DNA from 4 places in the Candidatus Chlorohelix sp. genome. Region 3 is predicted to be linked to each of the others. Evidence: riboswitches for the same ligand, from Rfam matches in the RefSeq annotation. Region 3 holds a riboswitch; each other region holds the start of a gene.
What was found. Region 3 has a riboswitch for S-adenosylmethionine ahead of WCK19_RS09665 (uroporphyrinogen decarboxylase family protein). Riboswitches for the same ligand answer to the same signal wherever they lie in the genome.
Positions count from the first base shown of each region.

Region 1: linked by a shared signal. The riboswitch ahead of mtnA (S-methyl-5-thioribose-1-phosphate isomerase) and the one ahead of WCK19_RS09665 (uroporphyrinogen decarboxylase family protein) in region 3 are both predicted to bind S-adenosylmethionine.
Region 2: linked by a shared signal. The riboswitch ahead of WCK19_RS04210 (S-adenosylmethionine synthetase N-terminal domain-containing protein) and the one ahead of WCK19_RS09665 (uroporphyrinogen decarboxylase family protein) in region 3 are both predicted to bind S-adenosylmethionine.
Region 4: linked by a shared signal. The riboswitch ahead of metH (methionine synthase) and the one ahead of WCK19_RS09665 (uroporphyrinogen decarboxylase family protein) in region 3 are both predicted to bind S-adenosylmethionine.

Region 1 is NZ_JBAXHI010000020.1:55,264-58,707, reverse strand. It holds gene WCK19_RS10810 (carbohydrate kinase family protein) at 1-565, opposite strand, end outside; gene mtnA (S-methyl-5-thioribose-1-phosphate isomerase) at 809-1,891, opposite strand; SAM riboswitch class I at 1,983-2,089, opposite strand; TPP riboswitch at 2,245-2,360, shown strand; gene WCK19_RS10800 (ABC transporter ATP-binding protein) at 2,464-3,219, shown strand; gene WCK19_RS10795 (ABC transporter permease) at 3,212-3,444, shown strand, end outside.
Region 2 is NZ_JBAXHI010000005.1:138,669-142,112, reverse strand. It holds gene WCK19_RS04215 (methyl-accepting chemotaxis protein) at 1-1,265, shown strand, start outside; partial or broken gene WCK19_RS04210 (S-adenosylmethionine synthetase N-terminal domain-containing protein) at 1,687-1,872, opposite strand; SAM riboswitch class I at 2,070-2,194, opposite strand; gene WCK19_RS04205 (SAM-dependent chlorinase/fluorinase) at 2,414-3,304, shown strand.
Region 3 is NZ_JBAXHI010000017.1:28,648-32,091, forward strand. It holds gene WCK19_RS09660 (ABC transporter substrate-binding protein) at 1-255, opposite strand, end outside; gene WCK19_RS09665 (uroporphyrinogen decarboxylase family protein) at 274-1,278, opposite strand; SAM riboswitch class I at 1,542-1,658, opposite strand; gene WCK19_RS09670 (dihydrolipoamide acetyltransferase family protein) at 1,851-3,053, opposite strand; gene WCK19_RS09675 (helix-turn-helix domain-containing protein) at 3,170-3,444, shown strand, end outside.
Region 4 is NZ_JBAXHI010000025.1:33,162-36,605, forward strand. It holds gene metH (methionine synthase) at 1-1,361, opposite strand, end outside; SAM riboswitch class I at 1,437-1,536, opposite strand; gene purU (formyltetrahydrofolate deformylase) at 1,631-2,488, opposite strand; gene WCK19_RS12150 (hypothetical protein) at 2,582-2,782, opposite strand; gene WCK19_RS12155 (alpha/beta fold hydrolase) at 3,208-3,444, shown strand, end outside.

The DNA of each region.
Region 1 (3,444 bases), on a different contig from region 3:
ATTTCGCGCCGTTCACCCCATCCAACAACGCGCCGCCATCGAAAGCAATCACCTGCCAGCCAATATCATAGATGTAAGGAACTTTCAACTGCTGGCACTCATGCACATGCTCTATCATTGCGCGGGGGTCATCCGGCGAAACTATGCAGATTTCGATGTCTTGCGGATTAGCATCCTCAATCCGTACTTCGCTGGCGTGTTCCATCGCGCCCGGATAAAACCCGGTTATCTGACTACCGGATTTGTCGGTCGTAATAAAGCACGAGGCGGTTACCTTATCTTGTATAACTTTTACGAGGCTGGTATCCACCCCTACTTCTTCAAGCGCTGCCCGATAAGCCTGAAAATCGTGTCCCACTGTGCCAAGAATGCTCGAACGCTCACCAAGTAAAGCCAGCGTATAGGAAATATTGGGGGCGCAGCCACCGTGCATTTTTTTCAACGATGAAACCAGGAAAGAGACATTAAGAATATGAATTTTCTCAGGTAAAATATGGTCTTTAAAGAAACCCGGAAAATCCATAATGTGGTCATAGGCGATAGAGCCTGTTACGATTATTGACATTACTCCTCCTGCTGCATAACTTCAAGCATTGGTAAATACCATCACGTTACTCCCCAAAACTAACCCCAGTATTAGAGAGCCGAACACCTGAGCATTTTTAGATTCGTTATAATTCAGAGCAACTCAGACACAGAATCATGCTAATAGTTTATTTTGCCAGTCTTTAGCCTAATTTCAAGTGTTTAAACTACAAAAGTCTGGACTCAATACTACGCATAATCAACAAACTTGTGCAACCCGCGCTTATTTTTCAAACAACGCCGGGATGCTTTGCTCATACGGTGGACGCGCAATACCCTTTTCGGTAATAATCCCGTGAATATATCGCGCTGGAGTCACATCGAAACCAAAGTGAGCAGCGTGAACCCCTTCCGGCGCAATCCGCTTCCCGCCGATGAAAACAACCTCATCCGCGCTCCGCTCCTCGATTGGGATTTCCTCACCGGATTTGATTTTCAGGTCAATAGTGGTTAGCGGCGCGGCTATATAGAAGGGAATATTATTTTCCTTTGCCAGCACTGCCACCATGTAAGTGCCGATTTTGTTGGCAGTATCGCCGTTTGCCGCTATGCGGTCAGCCCCAGTCACAATGAATTGAACCTTACCACGTTGCATCAGATGTCCCGACATATTGTCAGTTATCAGGGTATGAGGAATACCAAGTTGCTGCATTTCCCAAGCAGTAAGACGCGCCCCTTGCAGGTAAGGGCGAGTTTCATCCACCCAAACGTGAATCTTCTTACCAGCTTCATGCGCGGCGGTAATCACACCTACAGCAGTGCCATAACCAGCAGTAGCCAAGCCACCCGCGTTGCAATGGGTTAGAACATTATCGCCATCTTTGATAAGCTCTCCGCCAAACGCGCCGATTGCCTTGCAAAAAGCTAGGTCATCCGCTTGTATTTGCTTTGCCAATCTCAGGATTTCCCACGGAATGCTGACTACTTGAATATAAGCATCGTGCAGACGGTGTGCGAGCGCCAAGCATTGGTCAATCGCCCATTTGAGGTTAACAGCGGTGGGGCGGGTTTCATTAAGCCATACGCCCGCTTCGTCTAACTTTTTGATAAATTCGTCACGGGGGAGGTCACGGTATTCCAAAGCCGCCAAAGCCATAGCGTAAGCGGCAGTTACTCCGATGGCAGGAGCGCCTCGCACAATCATGGTGCGAATCGCTTCTCCGGCTTCATGGAAGTTACGGCACTCGACATTCTCAAAATGATGCGGCAACCTGATTTGGTCAATTAACAATAGCGTGAGGTCGGCATCTCGCCATTCTATTGTTTTAACTTTCAGTGTAGGCGTTGAAGTTGCATTCTCGTTCAATTGAACACCCCTTTGGCAAAACAAAAAAATCCTCGGTTTAGCAGTTGCTCGCATCAATCCGAGAATAGACGTAACTTACCAAAGTTAGCGCCTCTCATCTTTCAGGCAATAATTGCCTGCCGGAATTGGCACCACTCCCGAAATTCGGGCGGTTGCCGGGCTTCATAGGGCCAGTCCCTCCACCTCTCTTGATGAGAGCAATATTCAGTTGTTATGAATGCTTTATTCGCATCTAAACAAAATATAACATGGCAAAAAGTACATTGCAAATGACTTGTACTACAAAACAAAAAGTATTATGATACTGCCAAATATCATGATGTTATAATCTGATTATTTTTGCACCTTTTAAAAATAATACCAACGGGAGCTTGGGCTTTCCAGGCTGAGAGGAAGATTGAAAGTATCTTCGACCGTTTGAACCTGATCCGGGTAATACCGGCGAAGGGAAATTCTACGTAATTACGATTTATCTAGCTATTTCGTATCTAATTAAGTGGAATAAACGGGCGAGCCGCAGGATTTTTCTCCAGTATTCCTGTGGCTTTTTTGATTCTAACCTATCGAAATATATGGAAACAATACCAAAACTACAAATCAATAATCTAAACAAATCCTATGGCGCGTTGCCCACGCTGACTAACATCAGCCTTGTGGCAAATCGGGGCGAGTTTGTTTCGCTAGTTGGTCCTAGCGGTTGCGGAAAAAGCACCCTCTTTAATATTTTGGCGGGGCTTGAAACTGCCGATTCGGGCGAATTTCGCTACGACAATCAGCCCTTCCAGCCACAACCGGGCAAAATGGCGTATATGCTCCAGCGCGATGCCCTTTTACCGTGGCGTTCCGCTTTGGATAATGCCGCGCTTGGACTAGAGCTTGCCGGAACTCCCCGCAAAATTGCCCGCGAACATGCCCTTGCTTACTTTGAAATTTTCGGCTTGAAGGGCTTTGAAAAGAGCTTCCCGTGGCAAATGTCCGGCGGGATGCGCCAACGGCTTGCCCTCTTGCGAACCTTTCTGTCCGAACGCGAGGTTATGCTGCTGGATGAGCCGTTCGGAGCGTTAGACGCGCTCACCAGAGCAGGGCTTCAGGAATGGTTGGCAGAGATGCAAGCAAAGCTACGCCGTACCATCCTGTTCATCACCCACGATATTGAGGAAGCCTTGCTACTCAGCGAACGAATCTACCTATTCACCCATCTACCCACCACCATTCGCGTGGTGCAAGAAGTCCTGATTCCAAAACCGCGTTCGGTTTCCGACTCAGCCTTAGTAGAGCTAAAAGCTCGCCTGTTAGCAATCCTGAAACCGGAGGCAGATTTTGCCTAATTTTTTGAAATCCCTCTTACCGCCTGTTTTGCTAGTTATTGCGTTATTCGCTATCTGGCAAATATACGTGGATGTATCGGCTATTTCAGCCAGCATATTGCCTTCTCCCTTAAGAATAGCCAACGCGCTGGTAAATGCTTTTCCCGAAATCTGGGACAACACGCTGGTAACATTGCTCGAAACGTTGCTTGGCTTTACCGTAGCGCTGACACTTGGCTTTCTCTT
Region 2 (3,444 bases), on a different contig from region 3:
CTGCTGAATTAACTAAAATATACGAAAGTATAGAACAAGAAAGTCGCGCCAATATAACAGTAATGCTCTGGATTTTTGGGCTTGTATTGATAGGAAGCATAGCATCAGTATTATTATTGACAGTTAGCATACCGCGTCTATTGTCACGTCCTTTGAGTGCATTAAATGCTAAGCTGAAGCTTACTGCCGAGGGCGATTTAACCCCTAAATTCCTAGTAGAAGGCTCTCAAGAAATAGTGGGGTTAAGCGAAAGCCTTAATAAGGCGTTGGCGCGTTTGAGAATGGTTATTGCTCGGATTCAATTGCAAGCTAATACCGTTTCTACAACCAGTCATTATCTTGAAGAAGCCAGTGCCAGACAGGCGAGTAGCCTTTCAGAGCAAGCGGTGGCTGTTTCTCAAGTTTCAGCAACCATTAATGAATTAAGCGGTACAAGCCAGCAAATTGCAGAGAGCGCCAGCAAGGTAGCCCAAAGCGCGAATGAGTCGTTAAATAGCGCAGAGATTGGCTATAACACTATGAATGCTCTTTCACAAAAGATGGCAGATATTACGCAGCGTGTGAACCTGATTGCAGAACGTATAATTGCTTTAAACTCCGTTTCACAGCGAATCCGCGAAGCCACCAGCCTGATTAGCACCCTCTCTGATGATACCCATCTGCTCGCTCTAAATGCAGCTATTGAAAGCGCTGGAGCGGGGGAAGAAGGAGAACGGTTTGCGGTAGTAGCTTCTCAGGTGCGAAAGTTATCGCAACGCTCGCGGCAAGCGGCAGTGGAAATCCAACAACTAGTTGGTCAAATTCAGCAAGCTACTACTGCCAGCGTAATGGCAACCGAAGATGGCATTAAAGTGGTGGCGTTGGGTCGTCAAATGGTTGAAGAAGCGTTAAGCGTTAATAAGGAAATTATTGAAGTGGCAAAACACACGAGTCAGCTTTCCTACGCCATTTCACTGGCTACCGATCAGCAGCGGGTTGCCAACACACAGGTTGCCGGTACTATGCAGGAAATGTCGCATATGATATCCAATATTAGCGAGGGCAGTAAGAGTTATCTTTCAAGCGCGAACGCTCTAACTGAAATTGCACTACAATTGAACACGCTTGTAGGCACATTTAAACTACGTGATGACACAGCTATAAAAAAATCTGGCGCTACTCGCACCTTCAAAATGAAATGGGTAAAAGCCAAAAATAATCTGCCTGAGTCGAAAAATGACTCATCCTCGCGACAAAACAGACAAGATACTGCCGGGCGTAAATAATTCAGCAGTTAGAGTCTATGGAGTGAAAAAGAAAGAATAGCGTGTGCAAGGAGCGATACCGCGAGGACGAGCAATTTAGCGCATTGTTTTCTGCGGAGCTATATCAGCGCTGCGTGTTATTCCAGTGTGGGGTGTGCCTATCTTGGAAGAGGTGAATTTTAATTTTGCCAAACATCTGAGGCTGCTTAACAATAGCAAAAATCTATTATAGCGTGCTACCTCTGCATTACTATGCACTTCCCACTATGTGACCTGCATTGCAACAGAGTTTCAGTCCCCTTCAACGGGGCAATTGGAATGTATATTAATATACTTTATTAAGATTATCAAGTATGATTTTGTTATTTCAAGGACTAGCAGATTTATATACAAAAGCGGGGGGAATTTTTGGCTGTTACTAATAATGGTTGGGAGTAGGAACAGTGGGAATTTCACCTGCTACTAGTATCAAGCCGGTAGTAGTGGCAGTTTCACAGGCTACGCGGGCATTCGGGTCCTGCTCCAATATGGCATCCGAAATTTGGTCGCAAAGCTTATCGGGGTGACCTTCAGTAACGCTTTCGCTTGTTAGAAAAAGCTTGGGTGAGGTGAGAAAGGTGTTAGACATTTTTTCTCCTTCTTTGCAAAATTGAAATTTTTAACTTTGAGCATAGTATTACTCTAGACTAGAGTTAATACGTTTTTATGCTAAAAGCTGTTTAGAAAATAAGCACCAGGCAAATAAAAACCCCGCTTATCTAAGGATAAGGGGGTCAGCACATTCATTTCTGCAAACGGATTAAATTCATGTCCGGGCAGATACCTCTCTTATCTTTCGATAACCTGACATTCAGATTATGTTGTAATTGGCACCATACGCGCATATTGTTTAGAAGCGTTGGTTGCCGAATTTCGAAGAACCTTATTCCTTCAACTTCTCTTGATAAGAGTTACACTATGTCTATATTCTATGATGATAATGAGGCACTTTTTTTGCCTAATATAGGCATAAGTTATTTTATCATATTTGTCAAGTATAAATATAAGCGTAGCAAGGCTGGGACGAATGATTGATTTGATAATCTAAATAAACTAAGTTATATTTACAGAAATATCAAGGCGAGGCTTTTAATTCAGCTCCACTAATCACAGCAGAGAATCGAGGCTTTATGACAATTGTTACCCTTACCACAGATTTTGGAGAGCAAGACGGCTATATCGGTATGATGAAAGGGGTGATTAACACTATAAACCCCGCCTCCTTGCTGGTAGATATTTCGCATCAAATAGAACCTCAAAATGTTTTGCAGGGTGCCTTTGTATTATATAATGCCCATTATCACTTCCCACCAAACTCAATACATGTGGCGGTAGTCGATCCCGGTGTAAGTACGGACCGCCGAACCATCTGTCTGAAAGTACCGGATGTGGGGGTATTTATAGGTCCAGATAATGGGCTTTTCTCCTACATCATTGATACTTACCCGAACATAAGTGTACGTGAGCCGCTCAATCAGTCTTTTCACCGTCAATTTGTAAGTAATACCTTTTTTGGGCGAGATATTTATGCACCAGTAGCGGCACACCTGTCTAAGGGAGAACCTTTTGAAAAAGTTGGACCCTTACTTGAAGTGGGGGATGTAGTATCATTTGAGGATCTCTGGCCCCAGTGGGAACAGGTCGGTAAGAAAAAGGTATTGCAGGGTCGTGTATTGCATATTGATCATTTTGGAAATATTATCAGCAACATCCATCGTCGCCAATTTGATCAGCTTACCGAAAGTGAAAAACGCAAGCTAAGGGTTTATGTGGAATATTACTCACCAATAACAAGTCGAAAAGTTCGTCTGGAAAGCGGTGGTATTAAAGCAAACTACGGGGATGGCTCACCTAACGAACTGATAACTCTCTTTGGGAGTAGCGATTTTCTCGAACTGGCAAGAGTAAATGGCTATGCGGCTTTTGATGTGGGAAACCCAACCCAAGATCAAACCTCGGTTAGGGTTATGTACAGACGCCCACAGGTTGAAATAGGAACTCCCTTCGTGGTAGAAATCTGAAAGAGACCGTTATGCAGAGCAACAGTTAATCGTCACCTATTTGATGTGGTTATGTAAGAGAACCTAGAAAATTTGCGGTTGCTTTTTCGTTTATTCTTGGATTGCGCTGCTCTGCCTTAATTAGTGCGCTGTTTCGGGGG
Region 3 (3,444 bases):
GTCAGCCAGTTCTACCAGCGTACCGATGATAAGCTGAGAATTAGCCGAGGTAGTAGCAGCAGCGGTAGTAGTACCGGATGCAGTAGTTGCGCCAGTTGTTGCAGCAGCAGTAGTACCGGATACGGTAGTTTTACCGCTCGAAGTAGTAGTGGCGGTAGCATCACCGCAAGCTGCCAGCAATGCGGCAAGCAGTAACCCAATCAATGCTAAAGCATAGCGGCGGGGGGTTTTGGTACTAAAACTTTTCTTGAACATAAAAATAAATGTCTCCTCTTAAGCTAGGGCTAACCGACCCTGTATGGTCTCTTTAACAGCCAACAAATTATCTTCTGGAGCGTTCACCGGGAAGCCACAACCGGGAGTCAACAACAATCCTCTACCCTCTAACTGATTAACCGCATCAGTTACTTCAGCAGCAACATCCGCCGGAGTTCCATTGGGTAAAGTTTCGCGGTTGTTAAGTCCACCAGCTAACGTCTTATTGGTAAAACGGCGAGCTTCTTTCAAAGAAGGACCACCCCCACGATCATGCCAGTTCAGCGCATGGTAGGAATAATTCACAATCTCTTCAAAAGCAATAGTCTCGCCATGCGCGTGCAAGAAGAAAAACCCGGTTGATGGGAAGAGCTTTTCCAACACAGGGCGGTCAAAAAGGTCGCCCAGATTAGGTTGACCATCACCCGCTGTTAAAATGCGTCCCGGTTCTTGGATAGCATAAAAGAGACCATCCGCCCCATTTTTCAAAGTAGCCTCGCCAAATTTAAGAACCGTTTCAGCAATCGCGGAAAGTCCAGCTTTTACCGCTTCCGGGTCAGCTTTTAGATGCTCAGCTAAGCCTTCTTCCCCTGCCAACTTGAGACCAATCATTGAAGGTGAAAAAACGGTGGAAAGAATCGGGGCATCGCCGTCTAATTCCTTCGCCAATTTCCGCAACACGATAAGTTGCTCTCCCAAAGTACCCTGTGTGGGGTCAAGCAATTCAAGCCGCCGCCAATCTTGAGGCGTTTTGATAACATAATCGGTAATCAGTAAATTACCAGCGGTAGGGTGATAACCGTTAGGGCGAAAGCCCCAATCCTCAGTGGTAAAGGAACTGCGGAACATTACCTTTACAAAATCTTGCTCGAATTTACGATGAAATTCGGCTGTTGCCTTGACCAGTTCATCGGGATTCTTGTCAATAACCGGGAAGTGCTTCCAGAAAGCATAGGGTACGCGATCAGGTTGCCCGCCGGACAGGGCAGTTTCTACTCGTTTCCATTTTTCAGACTTAGCCATAACTCCTCCTGAGAGTCTTTTCTAATGAATTAGTTGCTAATCATTTTTCTGGCAATACTAAACTAGACCCCACCTAGGCGCAAAGACCTACAGGGCTTTGTTTTACAGCACTAATAGAATAGCACCTAGAGCATGCGCTTCAATTCAATTGATAAGTAAAACTTAATAGCGTGTGGTATTAAAAAACCCACTTATCAAGTTTAGATAAGGGGTTCGGAAATTCCATTATTCTCTCTGCGTTCACACGCTTTTTGAACAGGACTCCCTTATCTTGCGACCACCTGCAGAACAGATAGCGCCGGAATTGGCACCTTACGCTTACATTGCGCGGGTTGCCGGGCTTCACAGGGCCTCATACCCTCCACCTCTCTGGATAAGAGCAATTTTCAGTTTTTGTAACCCGTTTCAGATTACATAATAAAGATAATCTAGTCTATAAACATTGTCAAGTTAAATTTTGGTAAAAATTCCGACGGTAAGTTGTTGGGATTTGCCGTGCTACCCGAGAAGTTGTGTGGCGAAACTACATTGACCGGATTTGATTGCCCAACAGTTACCAGAATAGGGGAGCATTAACGCAAGGTATCAGGGGTTTCAAGATAATCGCGGATAGTTTTGAGAAAAGCGGCAGCGTTGGGACCATCGCTAAGCCTATGGTCAAAGGTTAAACTCAATGTCAGACCCCAACCAATATGACGATTATCTTCCCACTCTTCAAGAATCTGGTAAGTACCAGCTGGATAAAATGTTGTACTAGATAAACTGTATATACAGCCAATACCTAATACAGCCGATTGCGGAAGATTTAGTATAGGGGTAAAACTGTCAATAGCATAATCTCCCAAATCGCAAATAGTAAAAGTTCCACCAAGCGTATCTTTTAATGTCAGATTTCCTTGACATGCTCTAGTTTTCAAATTCTCAGCCATATCTGATAAATCAGTCAGAGATTGCAAACCAGCCTGTTTTATTACCGGCAAAGCTAAACCATCTTCGGCTGAATACATCAGGCTTATATTATGATCAAGATAATAAATTACTTCGCTATTTTCGAGGCTCGCGTTAAATATTGGAAACTTATGTAAAGCTAGAGCAGTGGCACGAATAACCAGAGCCAACAAAGATGTTTTTCGATTGACCCCTGATATATTTAAATTATAGAGCCACGCCAGAGTAAAATTTACCGACAAGCGCGTGGTAATGGTAGCGGGAGCAGTGAGTTGCCCTGCTCTTGAGACTCTATTCCTGATAAGACGGCGTAAACTGGATTGAGCCTGCCTCCGTGAAGGAACTTCATTATCGAGGTTTTGCCGAGTTAATATTTGCAAATAGCGGCGGACGGCTGCCTCATTAAGGCGATTTCCCGGCGCAAGAGAATGCGCTATCTCGGATAAATCTAACCCCAATTCACGCGCTAGTTTCCTCGCAGCCGGAGAAGATACCACATATAGAGCAGGTAGTATAGAAAGCGTTCGGGGTTTAGTAGCTTCAAGCGGCAAAGAACCTTCGGCATTGGGTTTTTCCAAGTTTTCGACAGGTTCAATTATGGCAAGGGTCATACCCGGCGTTACAATAGTTCCTTCTGCCGCAATAATAGATTCGAGAATCCCGGTCAACTCGGCGCGAATTTCGATACTGACCTTTTCAACCATAACCTCAGCCAGCAGTTGGTGTTTTTCAACTTTGCGCCCCGGACGCACAAACCAGTTTATTATAACCGCTTCGGTTTCAGGTTTTATTCCATTTTTGCCATCTAGCGTGACCAGTTTACCCATTTTTATATCGTTACAGTGGTAATGCTTGAATTTTAATTAATCTTACCATAAGTATTGCAATTATCCAAATGCAAGCTACAATAATGCTAACATATTGTTAGCCAGCAAGAGAAAAGATGAATAACACTTTCGATAATAAAAGCAATGCGCTTGCCAAATTGTTGCGCCAACTGCGGTTCAGGCAAAACCGCTCTCAGGAAGAAGTAGCACGTGCCAGCGACATTGCACATAATTATTACGGTGAAATTGAGCGAGGTAATCGCTCACCTTCTCGTGACACTCTGTTAAATATCGCCAGAAAAGGGCTTGAACTCAGCAATAATGAAATTAATCTTCTGCTTATAGCAGCGGGGTTTGCCCCAATACCTCAGTCCCTCACCAGCAATGAAAT
Region 4 (3,444 bases), on a different contig from region 3:
CAGCGACCGGGCGCAGCTTTCAGGGCAGCTTCAATTACATCCGCTTCAGTTGAGTCAATTACCAGCGGGGCTTCGATGGCGGTAGAAAGTTTCTTGACGGTACGGCGCATCTGTTCTGCCTCATCGGTGCGCTCGGTCAAAGCTACCTGCACGTCCAGCGTATGTGCGCCACCCTCCACCTGTTCGCGGGCGATGGTCATCAACCCATCGTAATCATCAGCCAATAGCAGTTGCCGTACCTTCTTGCTACCGGTGCTGTTCACCCGTTCGCCAACTAGCATCGGAGGCGGGTTTTGTAACAAGGAGGTGGCGCGAATACCGCTCGAAACCAGCGGTTCGGCTTGAACCTTACGCGCTGGCTTTTCATGTCCCCACACCTGTTTTGCCAGTTCGGCGGTATAGTCAGGGGTAGAACCGCAGCAAGTACCAACGATATTAATACCCAATTCTTCTACAAATTCCTTCAGGATTTCCGCCATCGGTACAGCCTGAAGCGGGTAAACGGTGCGCCCTCTTTCATTAATCGGCAATCCGGCGTTGGGCAAGCAACTGAGCTTAATTTTGCTGTGTTCGCTCAGGTAGCGCAGCGGTTCGCGCATCAGGTCGGGACCAACGGCGCAATTAAGCCCGATAATATCGGCGCGTAAACTCTCCAGCGTAACCATGACGGCGGCAATATCCGTACCTAACAACATTCGCCCGTTACCGTCCAGCACCGAAACCTGTGCTTGAATCGGCGCCCATTTTCCGGTTTGTAGAATGGCTTCACGAATCCCGAAAATCGCCGCTTTAACCTCCAGAATATCCTGTGAGGTTTCAATCAGCAACACATCCGCGCCTCCTTCGATTAGGGCTTTGCTCTGCTCGGCGTAAGTCTCTTTAAGTTGGTCGAAAGTAACGCCGCCTAGTGTAGGGTCTTCTGAGGAAGGCAAAAAACCGGTAGGTCCGATACTTCCGGCGACAAAGCGCGGGCGTGAGGGGTCGGCAGCGGTGAAGCGGTCCGCAACGCGGCGTGCAATTTGAGCGGCGTGAAAATTGATTTCGTAGGTCAGATGACCAAGTTTATATTCGTCTAGTTTTATGCGGCTACCGGTGAAACTATTGGATTCTACTACATCCGCGCCTGCCGAGAAATAAGCGGAATGGATTTCTTCGATAACATCAGGGCGAGTTAAGACCAGATATTCATTGCAACCGTGATACTGTTCTCCGCCGTAATCATCGGTGGTTAAGTTGCGTTCCATCAATTGTGTACCCATCGCGCCATCGTAAACCAACACACGCTTTTCCAGTTCCTGCATAAAGCGGGAAGCCTGATACTTTTCCGGGCTGCCGAATGGATTAAAAATCTGGTTGCTCAATCCGTTATCCTCCTAATCGCAAAAAACCCTCCGTATATACCGGAAGGTTTACAAGTTCCCGCGCTATTACACGGGCTTCTATCTTTCCCTACCGGGCTGGACTTAGCACCTTGCCGATAGCGACAGGTTGCTAGAGGTTCGGCGTGCCAGTTCACTCCCCTCTTCTTGATAGTGCAAGATATTTGCTATTTTCCCTATCAAAACCATACTAACATACTCGTTAATCAGGGTCAAACCGCCCTAAAAGTTGCCCTAGCCTTGATGAGAACCTACCGGAATACCACCGTCTTATTCCCATTAACCAGCACGCGGTGTTCGATGTGGTATTTTAGCGCACGGGCGAGAACGAGGCATTCGCTATCCCTGCCCAATGCCACCAACGCTTCGGGGCTGTTGCTGTGATCCACGCGGACGACTTCCTGCTCGATAATCGGACCTTCATCCAAAGCGTTGGTGACATAATGTGCGGTTGCGCCTATGAGCTTCACGCCACGGGCATACGCCTGATGATACGGGCGTGCGCCCTTAAAGCTTGGCAGAAACGAATGGTGGATATTGATGCAGCGTCCCGCCATGTTGGATACTAGCATCGGCGAAAGCACTTGCATATATCGCGCCAGTACCACCACTTCTGCCTGAGCTTGCTCCAAATGCTCCCACACTTTGGCTTCTTGCGTTTGCTTATCTCCCTTCACAACTGGCACATAAATAAAGGGGATTTTGTACCACGTGCAAAGCTCCCGCAAATCTTCGTGATTTGAGATAACACACGGGATTTCGATTGGTAGAGCGCCTGTGGAATAGCGATGCAGCAAGTCGTTCAGGCAGTGACGGTATTTAGAAACCAATATCACCACACGCGGCTTGATAGAGGTATCGGCAATCTGCCATTCCATACCAAAGTGGTGCGCTACCCCCACCCCGAATTTCTGTTTCAACGCCTTATAGCCGCATGAGTATTCGCCCAATACGAATTCGGAGCGCATAAAGAAACGTCCGGTGGAGGGGTCTCCAAATTGGGCTGACTCGATGATAAACCCATCGTTTTCGGTCAAGAATCCGGCAACGGCGGCAACAATGCCCGCTACATCATGGCAGGAAAGGGTAAGGATGTAGTGATTACTCATATATTCCACTATTTTTACCATATAGCAGCATTATAATGATTTCAGCCAATAATTAAAGAGGACGGGTGCAATACCCGCCCTGCTTCAAAGCCATTATGAAAGGCTTTTGGTTACAGAACTGAACATATTTCCAATCTGAGGTCCTAGAAAAACCAGTATAACGATTATCACGATTACTATTAGCATCAAGACCAAAGCATATTCCACCAGACCTTGCCCTTGTAACGGGTGCCGCAATCTGGCTTTCTTGTTAACAGTTACCCTGTTTTTTATCAAACCCGGTAATTTTATCATGTTAATATAGCTCCCTCTTGTTAAAGCATACAGCTAAATCTAGGAAATTTGGACTATGCTGAAGGGAAAGGCTGTCTTGCCGTTCCTGGGAGAATATTGCACGGAATTTGAGACAAGCTACACTTGACTCTTAGGTAAATTTTACTCTATCAGGAATATTAAAAAAAGGTCATAGCCCGATTGTACTATATCAGCAATCAAAACTTAATGCCAAATTATCACTTTTTCTGGCAATCCCCTCCTTTCCAAGGTATTATTAGGCTGAATATTTACAATTTACCATTAGTTTTTACCTTAAAATTTACCTTTATTCTATAAACTAGCTTGTGGTATTTGTAACTATTTTTTTCGGATTATAAAAACTGTCTTTTAACGTTAGCGCATTTTCAAATCGAAACCTTTGAGTATTTCAATGGAGTAAAATTATGGAAAACACGATGAGAAGCCCCGAAGTATTTTCAAATATTGACCGGATGGTGCATGCTTGGGCAGGGCGTTTTAATATGGGTATATCCCCTTCCGCTCTTATGCTGGCATATTTGGATTGGCTGGTGCATCTTGGTACTTCTCCCGGCAAACAAGCAGAATTATTAGATAATATGCAGCGCAATATGCAGCGTCTTATGCTCTACGCTTCACATTCTGCCGACCCTAATGCAGAA